DNA from 2 places in the Paenarthrobacter nicotinovorans genome. Region 2 is predicted to be linked to the other one. Evidence: predicted binding sites of a transcription regulator. Region 2 holds the regulator's gene; the other holds the start of a gene.
The links. The regulator HrcA, encoded in region 2, represses chaperone genes, less so after heat shock. The targets are predictions, from matches to a motif close to TTNGCACTCGNNNNNNNCGAGTGCNAA.
Positions count from the first base shown of each region.

Region 1: JMY29_RS13740 (FmdB family zinc ribbon protein) is a predicted target of HrcA. The motif match lies at 5,502-5,528, and genes of this name have one in related genera.

Region 1 is NZ_CP089293.1:2,949,094-2,958,922, forward strand. Features, by position in the region: gene JMY29_RS13705 (AAA family ATPase) at 1-1,073, shown strand, start outside; tRNA gene JMY29_RS13710 (tRNA-Ala) at 1,206-1,278, opposite strand; gene JMY29_RS13715 (SDR family oxidoreductase) at 1,315-2,115, opposite strand; gene JMY29_RS13720 (hypothetical protein) at 2,122-3,009, opposite strand; gene JMY29_RS13725 (GNAT family N-acetyltransferase) at 3,140-3,766, opposite strand; gene galU (UTP--glucose-1-phosphate uridylyltransferase GalU) at 3,772-4,707, opposite strand; gene JMY29_RS13735 (5-formyltetrahydrofolate cyclo-ligase) at 4,807-5,421, shown strand; gene JMY29_RS13740 (FmdB family zinc ribbon protein) at 5,589-5,861, shown strand; gene JMY29_RS13745 (RcpC/CpaB family pilus assembly protein) at 5,932-6,720, shown strand; gene JMY29_RS13750 (DUF4011 domain-containing protein) at 6,735-9,829, opposite strand, start outside.
Region 2 is NZ_CP089293.1:2,276,189-2,285,623, reverse strand. Features, by position in the region: gene lepA (translation elongation factor 4) at 1-1,791, shown strand, start outside; gene hemW (radical SAM family heme chaperone HemW) at 1,792-3,021, shown strand; gene JMY29_RS10635 (DUF4870 domain-containing protein) at 3,112-3,525, opposite strand; gene JMY29_RS10630 (DUF3097 domain-containing protein) at 3,655-4,506, opposite strand; gene hrcA (heat-inducible transcriptional repressor HrcA) at 4,739-5,746, shown strand; gene dnaJ (molecular chaperone DnaJ) at 5,797-6,924, shown strand; gene JMY29_RS10615 (16S rRNA (uracil(1498)-N(3))-methyltransferase) at 6,927-7,688, shown strand; gene JMY29_RS10610 (GerMN domain-containing protein) at 7,704-8,579, opposite strand; gene JMY29_RS10605 (PhoH family protein) at 8,955-9,435, shown strand, end outside.

The sequences.
Region 1 (9,829 bases), 670 kb from region 2:
GCCGGGACGACATGCGCCAAGATTTCGCCGAGAGCATCGAGAATGGGCCCGGAGCCCCCGGGTTGCTCTCCATCTTCACCGGACCCCGCGGCATCGGCAAGACCGTCATGCTGGGGGAAATTGAAGACGAAGCCATCGAGCACGGCTGGATTGTCATCTCGGAAACCGCCACGGACGGACTCGTGGACCGCATCGGCAGCGCCGTCCGCGCCGCGGCTGAAGAGCTCGGGGACGGCCCTGCCGGCCGCCGGATTACCGGCGTGACGCTCGGAATCCTCCGCGTGGATACCCAGCTTCCGGCTGTGCGTGAGGTTCACTGGCGGCGGCAGATTACCGAACTGCTGGAGAAGTTGAGCGAGCAGGACACCGGGTTGCTGATCAGCATCGACGAGATTCATGCCGTGGACCGGACGGAACTCTCCGAAATCGCAGCGGTCGTCCAACATCTGATCCGGGAGAGCCTTCCCATTGGCCTGGTCCTAGCTGGTCTGCCTAAATCTGTCGAAGACCTGCTCAACGAAGGCGTCTCCACCTTCCTTCGCCGCGCCGAGAAGTACGACCTGCACAGGACCTCGATAGACGAGGTCGCCGAAGCCTTTAGAGATACTTTCTCCGAAAGCGGCGTGAGCATCAGCGACGAACATCTCCGGCAGCTGGCCGAAGCGACGGGCGGCTACCCATTCCTGATCCAGCTCGTCGGCTACCACGTGTGGAGTCAAGCGAGAAAATCAGGGGCCGTAGTCACCGACGAGGCGCTGGCTGCCGGTGTACAGAAAGCCCGCCGCCGCATGGGTGCCACCGTCCTGCAGTCTGCCTACTCGGCTCTATCCGATGTCGATCAGTCGTACCTGCTGGCCATGGCTGAAGACGATGGCCCATCCAGCACAACGGCAATCGCGGAGCGTTTGGGTGTGAACGCCGTATACGGCGGCCAATACCGGCTCCGACTTCTGGCCGCAGGGGTCATTGAAACAACAAGCAGGGGGTACGTGGACTTCGCTGTCCCGACATTCCGCGAATTCCTCCGCGACACACCCGCTTATGGACTGCGGTTGCAGCACCCAAAACACTGAGAGCCACGCTGTAGCGCTCTGCTCCGGAGGGGGTCAGCCGTTTCACTGGTGCCCATATGACCCTATCCAAGCCAAAGCGTTACGTATGTGTTTATTCCGTCAGGTCCGACGGCCAAAATTCCTTGCAAACTGTGGAGCTAAGGAGATTCGAACTCCTGACCTCTTCGATGCGAACGAAGCGCTCTACCAACTGAGCTATAGCCCCCGGACCAGACGTTTCCGCCAGACCAGTGTCCCTAGGCTACAAACTTTCCCGGCGCTTTTCCAACCACGACACGAACGTCTCCGCGCCAAGCGCTTTCTCCGGTGCGAGGTTGTGTCCGGAGCGCAGGAAGGCCCCCATGCTGCCGGGCAACGGAACAGTGAGAATCAAACCCCGCGCGCCGGTCACAGCCTTCCAGGACCCGGCCAGGGCGCGCATGGAGAGCACCTCCGGACCGCCTACCGTCCGCAGGTGGTGCTGCGAAGGAAGAGAATCCGCCAACGCTTCCTCCAACAGAACTGCTGCAACATCCGCCGGAGAAATCGTCTGGAAATCCACGCCTTTGAACACTGGGATCAGCCCGACCCGGGAACCCGCAGCAAAGACCCCGGCAACCAGACTGTGGAACTGGGTCGCCCTGACCACCACGGTCTCCAGCGGCGCCCCGGCATACTTTCGTTCCTTATCGGCTTTGGACACGTAATAGGGAAAGCTGCTGAGATCACAATTGATGATGGAGAGCATCACGGCTCTTGGGACGCCGCTGGTGTGGGCGGCAGCCAGAAGCCTCGCGCCGCCGTCGGCGAATTGTTTTTGCGCCTTGCCGAACTGGCCTTCAAGGCAGTCAATAACGACGTCGGCCCCCGCCATAGCGGCCGCCAGGCCTTCGCCTGTGGTGACGTCGCCGGCGAAGTAGGTGGCGCCGTCGACATGGACCGGCGACCCCGCTGGCGGAACGTGACGGCTGAAGACTGAGACTCTATGCCCCGCGGCCACAGCGAGCCGGACGACCTCGCGGCCCACCCGACCAGTGCCACCAGCAACGCAGATGGAACTCATGCCTTGTTACGCGCGGCGTCGTTGCAGGACATCGTCCAGATTGCTCAGGGCACTCGGGGCCTTGGCTGAAGCGACTGCGGTTGCAGCGTCAGTTTGCCCGGCGGCCTGCTTCAGGACGGGCTTGCCGACAGGTTTCGGGGCCTCCGGAAGGTCAAGGGGCTCCGGCGCCGGACGGGGAGCCTTGGCAGCATCAACATACGTGGGCTTGGGAACCTCTACGGGCTTCCAGCTCGCACCTTTGGAGTCAACGGCGGCCTGCGCCGACTCGTCGCCGGCCGCAACTGCGACGGCCAACGCCGCTTGGCGAAGTTCGACCGCCGACAGGCGGGCGGCCTCACGACTGGTGGCTTCGGCGTCGAAAACTGTGGTTTCCTTCGCCTCTACAACCGGCTCCTTCGGCAAGTAGCGTGCCGGTGTCGGAATGGGCGACGCCTGCGCTGCACGGCGTGCGCGTCGTTCACGAAGATCCCGAAGGGCGAGCTTACGCAAAACGACGACGGCGACCACCGCACCGATGAACGAGACCAGGGGCAACCAGACAGAGCCCGTGCCGAAAAGACGGAGTATGCCGGAAACGATTGCCGTCACGAGCAAGGCAAGTCCGGACACCGCCAGTGTGAGCCGCGCGTAGCGGATGGTGAACGGAGTGCTGGACGACTTCCCCAGGGACGGCTCTGACGCGCGGGATTCCTGGGGCGACGCCTGTGCTTTGCTGTGCATGGTCTCCATCGGTTTCTCCTGCTGAGGTGCCAAAGTCAGTACCACCCCTGCCTGCGGTTCGTCTGGTTCGTCGTCGAAAGCCTCTGCTGGAACAGCGGCCGCTTGGACTTGTTGCCGCCTGTTCCGAAGAACGTACGGCGCCACCCAGACCATCCACAGCGCGACAGTGACCACGAGTATCACTGAGCTGCTGAGAGGGAAGTCCACATTCAAAACCGTAGAAGCAAATCACCGGGGGTGGCGGCATTGCGGCCGGTGTGTCGTGGTCGAGTCCGCAAATGACTGGAGATAAAGCTGAAAAGCCCTATGACCTGCCCGTTTGTCCTTTGAGCCATCTGCGCAAGAGACCCTCCGGGACTTCTTCGGAGGTCAACGCGAAGGAGCGATGGTCAGCCCACTGTCCGTTGATGTGCAGATACCTTTCCCGGTACCCTTCGTCGCGGAATCCGAGCTTTTCCACCACGCGCAGGCTGGGCCCGTTTTCGGGGCGGATATTGATTTCCATCCGGTGCAGACCCAACACGGTGAAGCAGTGGTCGGTGGCCATGGCTACAGCTGTGGGAGCGATCCCGCGCCCGGCCCGGTCTTTGTCCACCCAATAGCCAAGCGTGGCCATCATGGCCGATCCCCACACAATCGACGAGACCGTCAATTGGCCAACGATGGCGGGCTCCCGCGCGCCTGCCGTGCGTTCAACGATGACGAACGGCAATGCGGTGGACTGTCGGGCCTGCTCGTTCAGGGACGAAACCATTTGGCGGTAGCTGGGGAGGCGGCCACCCGGAGCCGGGTTGGACGCCTCCCACGGTGCCAGCCAATCACTGTTCCGGGAACGGACCTCGGACCATTCCCGCTTGTCGCGATAGCGGATGGGCCGAAGGGCCAGGTCTCCGCACTCCAGCGTTACCGGCCAGATCGCAGACCCGTACATCCGTGTTACTGGGGAAGCGTGGCGGTGAAGTTCGGCAGCCACTCGCGCAGCTCAGGACCAAGGTCTTCGCGTTCGCACGCGAGCTCGATGCACGCCTTCAGGTAGCTGAGCTTGTCGCCGGTGTCATAGCGGCGGCCGCGGAACACCACGCCGTACACGCCATAGCCTTCGCCCTCGCCCGCAGCCAGGACCTCAAGCGCATCGGTCAGCTGGATTTCGCCACCGCGGCCGGGGCCGGTCTGCTCCAGGACTTCGAAGACGGCCGGGTGCAGCACGTAGCGGCCAATCACGGCGAGGTTTGACGGCGCCTCTTCCGGCGACGGCTTTTCCACCAATTGCTTAATACGGACGTAACCGTCCTCGCCGATGTCCTCGACGTCGGCGCAACCGTAAGCGCTGATCTTGGAAGGCTCGACCTCGATCAGGGCTACCACGGAACCGCCGGTCTTCTGCTGGACCGCAATCATTTCGCTCAGGAGGTCGTCGCGGGCGTCGATGAGGTCATCGCCCAGCAGGACGGCAAAAGGCTCGTAGCCGACGTGCTGCTTTGCACGAAGGACTGCGTGGCCGAGGCCGTTCGGGTCGCCTTGGCGGACATAGTGGATGTCGCCCAGGTTGGTAGCCGACTGAATCGCTTCCAGCTTGGCGGTGTCGCCCTTCTCAGCCAGGGTCGCTTCAAGCGCCGGAACACGGTCAAAGTGGTCTTCCAGGGCGCGCTTGCTGCGTCCTGTGATCATGAGGACGTCGTGCAGGCCAACCTTCACCGCTTCTTCGACGACGTACTGGATGGCGGGCTTATCGACCACAGGCAGCATTTCCTTCGGCATCGCCTTGGTGGCGGGAAGGAACCGGGTACCAAGACCCGCTGCGGGGATGACGGCCTTACGGACAGCGTTGTTATCGAGAGTCACCGGACTAATGTAACGGAAGGAAGAGAGCATCAGCTAAACCCCCCGCCGCGCGGGCCGCACATTTTATTGCCGGAAACACACAAGGAAACACTTTAACCGGACCCGACGAACCCCCAGGATTGGATACAGATGGCGTCGAAAGAAGACATCCGCCGCAACCGGCGGCTGTACAGAAGGGCCCTGACACCAGGGCAAATCGCTGATGCGGGCGAAGCGATAGCCCGGCACGGTTCCTCGTGGGCCAGCTCCGTCACGTCCGGAACACCGTCGTCGTTCGCGGTGTACGTGGGAGTCGCCTTCGAGCCGCCCACCATGCCACTGCTTGAAGCCCTCCACGAAGCGGGCCATGAAGTCCTGCTCCCCGTCTGCGAACCGGAACGGCAACTGAGTTGGGTGTATTGGACGCCGTCCACGGTCTTCACACGGTCCGCCTACGCTCCCATCGACGAACCCACCGGTGAGCACTTGGACAGTTCAGTGGTCGCTTCGACGGCCGGAATCTTCATGCCGGCCACCGCAGTGGACCGGGACGGGAACAGGATTGGCCAAGGCGGCGGTTATTACGACCGACTCCTGCAGGGCCTGGACGCGTCCGGCCGGCGGCCGCCCACCATCGCGGTGGTGTACGACGACGATCTGTTGCCTTCAGGCTCCATACCCGCCGAGGCCTTCGATCGCCCCGTGCGGGAAGTGCTGACACCTTCGGGCGTTGTGGTTCTCGACAACGCAGCGGAGCCCGTCTGACTCCCGGTCATTTCCGGCGGGTTCCGGTTGGTGAGCTCCGGCACAAGTGCTGGCACACCTCAGGGGGACGGATGATAGAATTGGCACTCAGGCCCTGGGACTGCTAATGCGGAAGTTATTCGGCACGGCGGAGCAGGACCTGAACTTTGTCCTAAAGGAGGAACTCAGTGCCCACATACGCATACGCCTGCAAAGACTGTGACCATGCCTTCGACATCGTCCAGTCCTTCTCAGACAGCTCCCTGACAGAGTGCCCTGAATGCAAAGGCACGCTGCGCAAGAAGTTCAACAGCGTGGGCGTCGTCTTCAAGGGCTCTGGTTTCTACCGCACTGACTCCCGCGACGCCAAGGGCAGCACAGTATCCGCTGCGCCCACGTCACCGGCTGCACCCGCAGCTGCGGCCACGCCCGCTCCCGCACCGGCCGCCGCGGCGAGCTAGCTCCGGAACTTTTCCACATAGGCAACCCGGCCCCTGTTAGGCGGCCGGGGCTGCTGACTACCGTGGCGGCATGTCACACTCCGCCCGTAGCGCCTCCCTTGCCCATGCCGAGCGTTCAGCTGGAACAGCTGGACATGAACGGTTGCCGTACCACCCCTCGCCCTCCCCCAGGCGCTTTCCACGGGGGTTCGGCCGTGCGCGGCGCAACGGACCTCCAAAGCGAAAGCCCACACTCAGGGCGTGGCTTTCCCGCAACCGGCGGCTTTGCGTCGCGCTGCTTCTATGCCTTGCTGCCGGTCTGGCGGTACAGCAGCTGACTCCTGTGTCGGCCGCCCGGGTCAGCGTCCTGGTCGCAGCCCGTGATCTACCAGCCGGCGCGAGCCTGAAGGAGTCAGATTTCACCAGGGTCGATGTCGCAGCCGAACTGGCCATCTCCGCGTGGGTGGATGATGTCGCGACCCTGGTTGGGCGCCAGCTGGCCTCTCCTTTGGGCAAGGGACAAACACCCACGGACTCAAGCCTCCTAGGCCCTGGCTTGCTCGCGGGCACTCCTGCAGGTTCCGCTGCCGTCCCCCTGCGCATGGCAGATCCTTCTTCCATCCAGCTTCTGTCGCCGGGGCAGCTGGTGACCGTTGTCCTCACGGCGTCCGGCAGTTATGACGAATCCCGCCAGAGCCAGGTTTTGGCTGGCCCTGTTCCTGTTCTCTGGACTTCGGCCCAGGGCGGCAAGGCCGGCGAATGGCTTGGCACCAGCGATACAGAAGGGCTGGTGGTGGTCGCTGCCAACCCCCAACAAGCAGAAAAGCTTGCCGGCGCATCCACGCAAGGCAAGCTTTTCTTTGTTCTGGTCAGCCCATGAAGCTGCTCAATCGCTCATCCCCAGTGCGGGGGCTTCTGTTCCTTCAACCACTGCTCGTGGTCATAGCCTGCTTCATCGCCCCATCTGCGGGGATCGTCCTCCGCGGCCTTGGTGGGGAGGATGCCGCCCGAGCTGTGCTTGGCAGCCGTCGGCTCGGCGGCTTTTTCAGCTGCCGTGTTGTCCGATCCACTGTTCTCCCCGGCAGAGCCGTCGGTGGAACCATTTCCTTGTTCCGTCATTGGTGCTTCTTTCCTGTCCCCTGTCTGGTCCCGCGTCCCCTTGGCATCCTCCTCGGGTTGGTGATCCGGGCCGGTGGCCGGGGAACGGGTGAACACAGGCTGAGCCTTGTCCAGATTCAATTGTTCAACATCCATGTCCAGGAAGCCATGTTGAGACGACTCGGCAGCCTTCGGAATGTGGTTTTCCAGTCCAAGGTAGGAACCGATGCGATCGGCGCAGGAGGACGGGTCCGTGAAGACTTCGATCGTCCACAGCGACATGTAACGCCACCCCATGCGCTCCAGCAGTTGAGGCCGCAGCCGGCTGCGTTCACGGACACTCATGCGCCGGTATCGTTCCGTGCCATCGGACTCGATGGCTACGGGCGTGGGAATTTCAGCACCTTCCCGGCCAATGGTGTGCACAGGATCAGCGGCTGCGGCTATGTCCAGCACACCGTCGTAAAGGTGCCAGACACGGGCGCCGCGGGCACGCAGTCGTTCGCCAAGATCCGCCACCAACGGGTCCTCGCCAAGTGCTTGCTCGCTGGCAACGGCACGGGATGCCGGAGTTCCGAGATTGCTGTTCCCCGAGAGCTCCCTGTCCAGCAACTCGTAGAAGTCCACTGCGCCGTGCGCCAGGCGATCGAGGTCGAGGTCCTCGGGCCGGAAGCAGCTCAGGACGTGCATGGAGCGCCGGGCCCTGGTCATGGCCAAGGCAAAGCGGTTACGCCCACCCTCAGTGGACAGCGGTCCAAAGGAGTGGAGCGCCCGGCCATGCGGGGTGCGTCCATACCCGAGGGAGAAGATCACATGGTCCCGCACCAAGCCCTGCGCGCGTTCCAGATCCACCACGCGGAAGGATTCGGGGCCGGCGGCGAAGAAGGAAGACAGCAATGGATGGTTCGGCAGTTGAAGCCTGATGGCCTCGCCGATCCTGGCAGCGTGGCGCAGGCTTGCCGTCACCACAGCCAAGCTGGTGCGGGGACGCAGCGTGGCATGTTCAAAGACAAGATCCACCACCCGGTTGACCTCAGCAGTGACGGACTCGACCCCCTCGTGATCGGCGCCCGGAAGGCCGGTGCCGTCAGGGATATACTCCACAAGGATCGAGCGATCCAATCCCGTAACCGAGTTGCCGTCGGGCAGCCGCTTCAGGCCGCCGTCGTAGTAGTTCTTGCTCAGCTGCAGGATCAAGTCTTCATCCACTGCCCGATACACCCAATTCAACTGCCACGATGGCAGGACCCTGGCCAAGGCCTTGAAGGCACTCTCCACAGTTTCGTGGCTCGCGACTCCGGCAACCGGGGGTTCGACGGCCACGCTGAAGGTCCGCGCATTGGCGATCTTCGCGTCGCCGAAAGCAACTACCTGCCGTGCGCGGGCGATCGCGGGAAGGACCGCTTGCAACGAGGTGGACTCAGCGTCGATGACCACGACAGCATCAAACTTCTGCACAGCCGGCAGGACGCCGGTCAGCAGGTACGGGCTGACCGACCACACCGGGACAAGCAACGGCACGAGGTCCGGGGCTTGGGCGCTCAGCGCAGGCAGGGTAACCCGGCCGTCTTTCAGCAAGGCCCGCAGCAGTTCAGCCTGGCGAGGGTGCTCCACCAATCCCTGGCGCCACCTTTGGGCAAGCTGCCAGCGGAGCCGCGCAGCACCGCTGGCGATGTGGGCTTGGTCAGCAAGCCGGAATTCAGCTTCGAGGCGCCTCAGGGAGTCGCCGTCGGACATCGCAAGATAGTCGTCGCCGCTGATCATTGCTTCCAGCGCGGACTGCCACCAAGCCAGGTCCAGCTCCGCGGCCACCGAGGACGCAGGTACCTCCCGCTCCGCCAGATCCGCCAAAAGCTCCCCGAGGCCGTGCTCGCGCATTTCTTCAATGAGGAGCGTGCGTTCGGGCAAGGTTTCCAGCGTGGCGGTGTCGGCTACGAGCTGTTCCAAGCGTTCCATCAGCTCCGCGTAAGGCGTACCGTGGAGCGAGCCTCCGGCCGACGTGTGTTTGAGCGCCTCACCGAGGCGCCGCAGTTCAGCGTCCAGCTCCCGGTACAGTGCGCCGAGGTCGGCCAGGCCGGAAGGAACGGCCGGGTGCCGCTGCGTAGTGGCGTAACCGGCCCACAACGCACGCTGCTCCTGGACAAGGACCAGCGAGCTGTGGAGATCGGCGATATGAACACCGGGCCGCACATACTCCTTGGCGACCCGCCGCAGCCGGGACCGCTGCATGGAAGGCATCTCGATGTTCCGCTCGCGGCGCCATGCAGAACTGGCCGTCGCGGAGATCAAATCGTGAACCGGACGGTCAAAGATGTCCGGCGTGAACTTGTCCAGGCTCTCGCGCACGGCAATCAGGAGTTCGAGCTGCGCGCCCCACTCAGTAAAGGTTTCTCCCAGGCGGATCTCAGCGTGATCGGACACCTGTTTCATGCGGTCACGAAGGACGGGAAGCTTCTCAGCCGCCAAGCGGGCAAGTTGCTGCGCTTCCTCGGTTTCCTTGCGGGTGACCAATCGGGCACCGTACCAAGGGCTGTTGGTCGAAGCCCGGCTGAAACTGCCAAGTTCGGCAGCGCGACGGAGCCGGGCCGCCAGCTCTTCCCGGTCCTTGATGTTGTCCAGGACACTGCGCTTCAAGCGAACTGTCGTGGAGGGTGCCGGATGGATCGAAGTCAGTTCAGCAAGTGACTGCATGGCCTGATACGGCGAGCATCCCCATCGTTCGCGCACGTTATGCAGGGAGGCGACATGGTCCATGAGGGCGTGCCGATGCCCGGTCAGTGTCTGGTGAAGGTTGCCGAGCTGGGGCTCAAGAGCCTTCTCGTTGCGCATGATGGCCCGGACCAGCTGGCCCTTGAGCTGCTGGGGGGTGGCTCCATTGCCTGGCCGGAACA
Region 2 (9,435 bases):
TTCTGCATCATTGCCCACATTGACCACGGTAAATCCACCCTGGCCGACCGCATGCTGCAGTTCACCGGCGTCGTTCAGCAACGCGACATGAAGGCCCAGTATCTGGATCGCATGGATATTGAGCGCGAACGCGGCATCACCATCAAGTCCCAGGCTGTCCGCATGCCTTGGGAACTGGACGGCACCAGCTATGCCCTGAACATGATCGACACTCCGGGTCACGTCGACTTCACCTACGAGGTTTCCCGGTCCCTGGCAGCCTGCGAGGGCGCGGTTCTGCTGGTCGACGCGGCACAGGGCATCGAGGCCCAAACCCTTGCCAACCTGTACCTGGCGATGGAAAACAACCTGACCATCATTCCGGTCCTGAACAAGATCGACCTCCCTGCGGCCCAGCCCGAGAAATACGCGGCTGAGCTCGCCAACCTCATCGGTGGGGACCCGGAGGACGTTCTGAAGGTTTCCGGCAAGACGGGCGTGGGCGTCGAAGCGCTCCTGGACAAGATCGTCCGCGATTTGCCTTCCCCCGTAGGCGATCCTGACGCTCCCGCCCGGGCCATGATCTTCGACTCGGTCTATGACACCTACCGGGGCGTCGTGACTTATGTCCGTGTTGTGGATGGCATGCTGCATCCCCGCGAACGTATCCAGATGATGTCTACCCGTGCGACGCACGAGCTTCTCGAAATCGGTGTGAGTTCCCCGGAGCCCACGCCCTCGAAGGGCTTGGGCGTTGGCGAGGTGGGCTACCTGATCACCGGCGTGAAAGATGTCCGTCAGTCCAAGGTCGGCGACACCGTCACCAACCTGGCCAAGCCGGCGTCGGAATCCCTCAGCGGTTACGCAGATGCCAAGCCGATGGTCTTCTCGGGCCTGTACCCCTTGGATGGCACGGATTATCCGGTCCTTCGCGATGCGCTCGAAAAGCTCATGCTCAACGACGCCGCCCTGGTGTACGAGCCCGAGACCTCCGCTGCGCTGGGCTTCGGTTTCCGTGTGGGCTTCCTGGGGCTTCTGCACCTTGAAATCACGCGTGAGCGCCTCGAGCGTGAATACAACCTGGACCTCATTTCCACTGCTCCGAACGTGGAGTACGAGGTTACTCTGGAAGACAAGCGCGTCGTCCACGTCACCAACCCCAGCGAGTACCCCACAGGCAAGATCTCCGAGGTCCGCGAGCCGATGGTCTCTGCCACGGTCCTGGCGCCCAACGAGTTCGTTGGCGCAATCATGGAACTGTGCCAGAGCCGCCGCGGCCAGATGAAGGGCATGGATTACCTGTCCGAGGACCGCGTGGAGCTCCGATACTGGATCCCGCTGGCCGAGATCGTGTTCGACTTCTTCGACCTCCTGAAGTCCAAGACCCGCGGTTACGCCTCGCTGGACTGGAAGGCCGACGGCGAACAGGTCGCCGACCTCGTCAAGGTCGACATCCTGCTACAAGGTGAACAAGTGGATGCGTTCAGCGCCATCACCCACCGCGACAAGGCCTACGCCTACGGTGTGATGATGACCGGAAAGCTCCGCGAGCTTATTCCCAGGCAGCAGTTCGAAGTGCCCATCCAGGCAGCCATTGGCTCCCGCATCATCGCCCGTGAGAGCATCCGTGCCATCCGCAAGGACGTTCTTGCCAAGTGCTACGGCGGTGACATCACGCGTAAGCGCAAGCTGCTCGAAAAGCAAAAAGAAGGCAAGAAGCGCATGAAGATGGTGGGCCGCGTTGAGGTTCCCCAGGAGGCCTTCATCGCAGCACTGACGACCGACGAGTCCAAGGACAAGGCCAAGAAGTAAATGCCCAGCGTCCTTCCTTTGGGCGATCCGGCACCTGCGGATGGATTATTGCCACCGCAGGTGCTGGACGGCGTCGAGCAACGCAAATTCGGGCTCTACGTGCACATTCCGTTTTGTGCCGTACGGTGTGGCTATTGCGATTTCAACACGTATACCGCCACGGAGCTCGGCGGGGGAGCGTCGCAGGATGCCTATGCTTCCACGGCTGTTTCCGAAGTCGCTTTCGCGGCGACGGCCCTTGAGGCCTCTGGCCTTCCGCATCGTCCACTAAGCACAGTATTTTTTGGTGGCGGTACGCCCACGCTCCTGCCTGCGGAGGATCTCGCAGAGATCCTGCGCGCCGCCGTCGGCTACTGGGGCTTGGAGCCCGGCGCTGAGGTGACCACCGAGGCCAATCCCGACTCTGTAACACCCGAATCCTTGAAGGTGCTTGCGGACGCGGGCTTCACCCGCGTGTCCTTCGGCATGCAGTCTGCGGTTCCGCACGTGCTGAAAGTGCTGGACCGCACCCACACTCCCAGCCGGGTGCCGCTGGTGGTGCAATGGGCCCGCGAAGCAGGCCTCTCCGTCAGCCTGGACCTTATCTACGGGACACCAGGGGAGTCCATGGAGGACTGGGAGTTCTCACTCAAGACGGCGCTCTCGTACGGGCCGGACCACATCAGCGCCTACGCATTGATAGTCGAGGATGGCACCAAACTTGCCGCGCAGATCAAGCGTGGCCAGGTGCCCGGAATCGACGACGACGACCACGCCGCAAAGTATGAACTGGCGGACAAGATGATCTCCTCGGCCGGCTTGAACTGGTACGAAGTCAGCAACTGGTCGAGGACTCCGGATCAGGCGTGCAAGCACAACCTCGCGTATTGGCGCGGAGACGATTGGTGGGGAATCGGCCCCGGCGCGCACTCACACGTGGGCGGTGTCCGGTGGTGGAACGTCAAACACCCCACGGCCTACGCATCACGATTGGGGTCAGGGACCTCACCTGCCGCAGGGCGCGAAACCCTCGACGCCGGCACCCGGGAAGTCGAGCGGATCATGCTGGAGGCGCGGCTCGGAACGGGCCTTGCCGTAGATGCCCTGGATGCGATTGGGCGCCACGCGATGGCGGGCCTCATTGCTGACGAACTGGTTGATCCGGTTCAGGCATTCAAGGGACGACTGGTTCTTACCCTTAAGGGCAGGTTGCTCGCAGATGCCGTAGTCCGCAGGATCCTGCCGGACTGACCTTCGCCTGGGACTGACAGCCCGGTACCGTACCCCCCGGACCCCCCGGACCCCCCGGACCCCCCGGATTCATCGGGCGGATCGGGGGTCCTACTTGATCCAGCGCAGGTTGAAACGGTAGCGGTGGGGCTGGCCGTGGTTGACCCGGATGCCCGCTGAAACAGAGAAGCACGTCAGTGCCACCCAGATACCCGTGGCAATGACGGCAAAAATGTTTCCCACCACCGGCAGCAGGACAAGGATGTTGGCCAAGACGGCGGCAATGGTGGGAGGCAACGTGAAATTCAGTGCCTCCTTGGATTCCTGCGCTGTGAACGGCCCGCGGTCGCGGAAAATCAGGTAGATCAGGAGAGCCGGCAAGCATCCAAGGATGCCGCCGAAGTGGGCCAAAGTGGCCCACTGCCTGTCCTCGCTGGCTGTCAACGGGAGTGCGTTGGCAGGGGCGCCATGGTACTGGGGCCGGCCTGCGGCGCTGCCCGGTTCTTCAGGAGCGTTATCTGCCACGGTGTCTTCCCTTTGCCTTAAATGCTTTAAAGATGCTGCTGTGTTGCTGTCCAAGAATACCGGGCCGCGCGTCCTTCCCGGGACCAACGCCCCGGAAGCATGCCGGATCCTGATGATCCGGACCGTGGACTACGGGACGGTGAGGAAGTCGATGACTTCTTCCACACGCCCCAACAACGATGCCTCAAGGTCCGCATAGCTGTGCACTGCGCCCAGCAGGCGCTGCCAGCCCAGCCCGATGTCCTCCGCTGTTTCGTGGGGCCAACCGAAGGCCGTGAGAATCCCGGTCTTCCAATCAGTGCCGCGGGCAACGGCGGGCCATTGCTCGATGCCCAGGACCTTCGGCCGGATGGCCTGCCACACGTCCACATAAGGGTGGCCCACGATCAGGACGTTGCCTGCAGCGCCGGGGACAGTCATGGCCTCGGCTGCGATCCGGGACTCCTTTGAGCCCGCCACGAGGTGGTCCACCAGGATGCCAAGGCGGCGGCCGGGACCGGGTCGGAAGTCGGCAATGGCGGACTTGAGGTCGTCCACGCCGTGGAGCGGTTCCACCACAATTCCTTCAACACGGAGGTCGTCACCCCAGACTTTCTCCACGAGTTCAGCGTCGTGCTTGCCCTCCACCCAGATGCGGCTGGCCTTCGCGACCTGCGCCCGTTGCCCCTGGACCTTTACCGAACCCGAGGCCGTGCGATTCGCCTGAACCGCTGAAGCGGGCCGGCGAGGGGCCGGAGGCATCAACCTGATCGCTTGTCCTTCGAGAAGGAATCCGTACCCGAGTTGGAACGACTTCGTTTTACCGCGCCTGTCCTCGAGCGACACGATGTGCATGCCACCGGTCTTTTCCACCCGGGTGACTTCGCCCACCCATCCTGACTGGACGTCTTCGAGGACCATGCCGCGTTGCACCGGCACCTCAGGGAGCTGGCGTTTGGCTGGAGCGGTCAGGTCCTGCGGGCCCCAATTGTCGAAAGCCAAGGAATTCCTACCTCTGTGGTGATGTGAAAGGGGACAGGGGCGGGTTGCCGTCAGCCGGTATCGGGACGCCGCCCTGGATGCAGTCCTCGGACGGTTTCAATGCTAACAACGTGGTGGCTCATACTAGACTTGTTAGCACTTGGGCATGTTGAGTGCTAAGTGTGCGGTGATCCATTGGAGGTCCCGCGGGGACCGGTCCCATGGACCATGGCAGTCGTCAGGAGGTGTAGCAATGAGTGAGCCACGCAAATTGGAAGTGCTGCGTGCCATCGTTGAGGATTACGTGCATTCCCGGGAGCCGGTGGGATCGAAAGCCCTCGTTGAGCGTCATCACCTGGGTGTTTCCAGTGCCACCATCCGCAATGACATGGCTGTCCTGGAAGAAGAAGGTCTTATTGCCGCCCCGCATACCAGCGCCGGCCGAATCCCCACTGACAAGGGCTATCGCCTGTTCGTTGACCGCATCTCCCAGGTCAAGCCGTTGTCCGCCGCCGAGCGTCGGGCAATTCACTCGCTGCTTGAAGGACCCGACGACGTCGATGACATTCTTGAGCGCACAGTACGGCTCCTTTCCCAGCTGACCAACCAGGTCGCCGTCGTGCAGTATCCCCACTCGCACCGCGCATTGGTCCGCCACGCGGAGTTCGTTCTGCTGGCCCCCAAACAGGTGCTGGTGGTCCTCATTGCGGACACCGGGAGCGTCGTGCAAAAAGTCATCGACGCCGGTTCGGACGTGGGGAACGAGGCTTTGATGTTGTTGCGGTCACGATTCCTTGGCAGCATCGCCGGCACCCAGCTGGCACTCCTGCCGCAGGTGTTACCGTCGGTGGTGGCCCTTTGCCCGCCGGATCTTCGTGCCCTCGCCCAAAGGCTGGCCACTGGCTTGGAATCCCTGAGCGACACCAGCCGTGAGGAACGCATTCTGATGGCCGGTACGGCCAACCTCGCACGTTCCAACGTTGACTTCCCGCTAAGCATCGGTCCCGTGCTTGAGGCCCTTGAGGAACAAGTTGTCATGCTCCGGTTGTTGTCGGACATGGGAGACGATCCCCGGGGCGTGACAGTCAGCATTGGCCGGGAGAATCCGTACGACGGCCTGGCCGAGGCCTCTGTAGTGGCCACCGGCTACGGTTCCGGCGCCAAGGTGGGAATCCTTGGACCGACCCGCATGGACTATCCCACCACCATGGCAGCAGTTCGTGCCGTGGCCCGTTACCTTTCCCGCATTCTCGGCGGCTGAACACCGGCCCGGGAAAACATCCGCAGTACAACCAGGAAGAGATACCGACTTTGAGCAGCCACTATGACGTTTTGGGAGTCTCGCCGGAAGCCACCGGGGAAGAGATCAAAAAGGCGTACCGCAAGTTGGCGCGGAAACTCCACCCGGACGTAAACCCGGGTGAAGATGTCGCGGAGCAGTTCAAGGCCGTGACGCACGCTTACGAAGTGTTGTCAGATCCCCAGAAGCGCCGCGTCTACGATGCCACGGGCAACGAGAACGGCACTGATAACGGCTTCGGCGGCGGCTACGCCGGCCAGGGCTTCGCCTTCCAGGACATCTTCGACACTTTCTTTGGCGGCGGCGGTGGACACGGAGGGCCCGCCTCCCGTGTACGACGTGGCCAGGACGCCCTTATCAGCGTTCGGATCGACCTCAAGGATGCCGTGTTCGGCGTCAACAAGAAGCTTGAAGTGGACACAGCCGTGGTCTGCCCCACCTGCGACGGCAGCTGCTGCCGCCCGGGCACCCACCCTGAACGCTGCGACATTTGTGGTGGCAGCGGCCAGGTTCAGCGCGCCGTCCGCTCCATTCTGGGGCAGGTCATGACCACCGCCCCCTGTGGTTCCTGTGAAGGCTTCGGCACCGTCATCAAGGATCCCTGCAACGAATGCAACGGCCAGGGACGCATCAGGAGCCGCCGTTCGCTCACCATCAAGGTTCCCGCCGGCGTCGCTACCGGTACGCGAATCCAGCTGTCCGGCCAGGGCGAAGCAGGACCTGCAGGTGGTCCGGCCGGTGATCTGTACGTGGAGATCCGCGTCAACAACGATTCCACGTTCGTACGCGAAGGCGACGACCTCCACGCCACCCTCAGCGTGCCCATGACGGCTGCTGCCTTGGGGACCGACGTGCAGCTTGAGACGTTCGACGGCGCACAGGACATCGAAGTGAAGGCAGGCACGCAGTCCGGAGAGGTCATCACCCTTCGTGGCCTCGGCGTAACGCACCTGCGGGGCTACGGCCGCGGCGATCTGAAGGTTCACCTGCATGTGGAAACACCTACCAAACTGGACCATGCACAGGAAGAACTCCTCCAGCAGCTTGCCAAGCTCCGCGGCGAGCAGTTCACCGAAGGAAAACTGGTGGCCAGTGGTGGCATGTTCGCAAAGCTCCGGGACAAGCTCGGTAACCTGTAGCGGTGAGCAACCCCGTTTTCTTTACACCGGCCGGCAGCCTCAGCCACGTAGCGCCCGGTACTGATTTTGTCCTGGAGGGTCCGGAGGCCCGCCACGCAGTGACGGTGAAGCGCTTGGCCGTCGGTGAGTCCGTTGACATCGCCGACGGCGCAGGTGCCCGTCTCACTGGAGTGGTCGCCGAAGCGGCGCCCGGTGCCCTGACGGTGACCGCCACCGACATCGTCTTCGAAGCCCAGCCGGACGTTCGATTGGTACTGGTTCAGGCGTTGGCCAAGGGTGATCGCGACGAGCTCGCAATCGAGACGGCAACGGAACTGGGCATTGATGCCGTGATTCCCTGGCAGTCGGAGCGATCCATCGTGCGCTGGAAGGCGGAGCGGGCAGCCAAGGCGCATGCGAAATGGGAGTCAGTGGTCACCGCGGCTGCAAAACAGGCGCGCAGGGCCTGGGTACCTCCAATCCGCCCGATCGTCGACTCCAGCGGTTTGGTGAAAGCCGTTGCCGAGGCCGATTTGGCCGTCATTCTTCACGAGGACGCCAAAAACCCTCTGCGGGAGGTCCTGGAGAGGCTGGATGTCAACGGTGCTTCGCCCAGTGAGGTTCTGTTGATCGTGGGGCCTGAGGGCGGGATTTCGCCGCGTGAAGTGACACGGCTTAGCGATGCAGGGGCCGTGACGGCCCTCCTGGGTCACCATGTCCTGCGGTCGTCGACGGCGGGACCCGCCGCCGTCGTCCTGGCCAGCGACGTCCTCGGTCGCTGGTAGCCGGCGAACGTCGAATCAGGCCACGGTGAACAACCGGGTGTCCGTGCTCGATTCTATGGCCTTGCCGGCATCGTCGACCTCGGTTACCCGCAATTCATATTTTCCGGGTTTCAGTGTCGCGCCGAAGCTGAACAGACCATACTGCCCGGGTTCGCCGGTTGCTTTGGTCTGGCCCGTGAGCAGGCTCGACTTCTCACCCTTGCCGTTGTCCTGAAGGAGCTGCCAGCTGATGGGCCGTGAATTGTCCGTGGTGCGCCCGTTGAACTTGATCAAACCAGGGGGCAGGGACACGTCCTCCTGCGGATCGATGATCCACAGCGGCGCCACCAAGGAAGCATCACGCGTCATGGGTTCGCCAAGTTTCACTTGGCCGAAGGCCATGTAGTCCTTGTGCCCGTCAACGAGAATGACCACTTGGATCTGCTGTCCGGAGTTGATGAGTCCGGAGGACGATGCCGCGGCGGACGCCGTGTAAACCAGCTGCTGGATGGCCCGTTGTGCCATCCCGGCATCGAGGTTTGAGTTGAAGGCGTCGCGGGACACATCAACGGTGATCACGTTTTTCCCCGAGATGGAGGTCGCCAGGCTTCCTGGTTCCTGCCAGGGCGTGAAGAAGTCGTGATCCAGGGGCTTTTCCGCCATCATGATCCGCAGGGCCGTCGTCACAGGATTGCCGTCACCGGAAATGTCCCGGAACTCACGGTAGAGGTAGACCTCCTCCTTGCTCCGCCCGATCCAGTAGACCGGAATCTTGGTGGACGCCTGCGTCGTTTCCAGTGGTGCGTTGCTCGCAGGGGCGTCCTGGACCGTCATCGGAGGCGAGCTCTGTGTCGCCTGACTGCCCCCTCCGCCGTTTGCGATGCAACCAGTGAGCAGCATGACAGCAAGCATCGCCGGCGCAACGACGGCGGACTTGGTCCGCTTGCGTGCGCCGCTTCCGTTGCTCGCTGGCTCGGTGATGGCGTTTCCTGTCTTACGATGCAAAACGCGGCCGCCTATGGGGCGGGCCGCTGGGGTCGGAACTGCGGGGGCTCGACCACCCGCTATGCCAGCTTGGCACATCGTCGACGGCGTCCGGCCGGGTTTCTGCGGACGCCGGCCAACTGAAACATGATTGATACCGGCTTGATGCCGAGTTGAGACAAAATGTCGGCAGTGCAGCGGCGGCAGTGATCCGGACCATTGGCGAGGTTCATCCCGGGCCGCGCTGGCGTAGGATTGCGTCATACGATCAACCGGAGGAGAACAGGCCGTAGGGCCAGCACTATGAGTGAATCTTTGAACGGGCGGCTCAGGACCGGAAACGGGAACCAGCCGACCACCGAGTTCCCGCACACCTTACCGGGCACGCGCACGGAAGTTGTCACCTTCGACAACTCCGACCAGATGGTTCACTCGCTGGGCAGCCACGATGAAGCCCTGCGGTACATCGAGGAACAGTTCCAGGACGTCAACTTCCACGTCCGGGGCAACGAGCTTTCCATGACCGGTCCCGCAACCGTCATTCCCCGCATCATGCGCCTCCTTGAGGAAGTGCGCGGTCTTGTGGCGAAGGGGACATTGGTCACGCCTGATGTGCTCCAGCAGTTGGTGTCCCTCCTGCGGACCCAGTCTGTGCAGAACCCTGCGGATGTCCTGACCCACAACATTCTTTCCAGCCGTGGCAAGACCATCAGGCCCAAGACGCTGAACCAGAAAAACTATGTTGACGCCATTGACGACAACACGGTGATTTTCGGAATTGGCC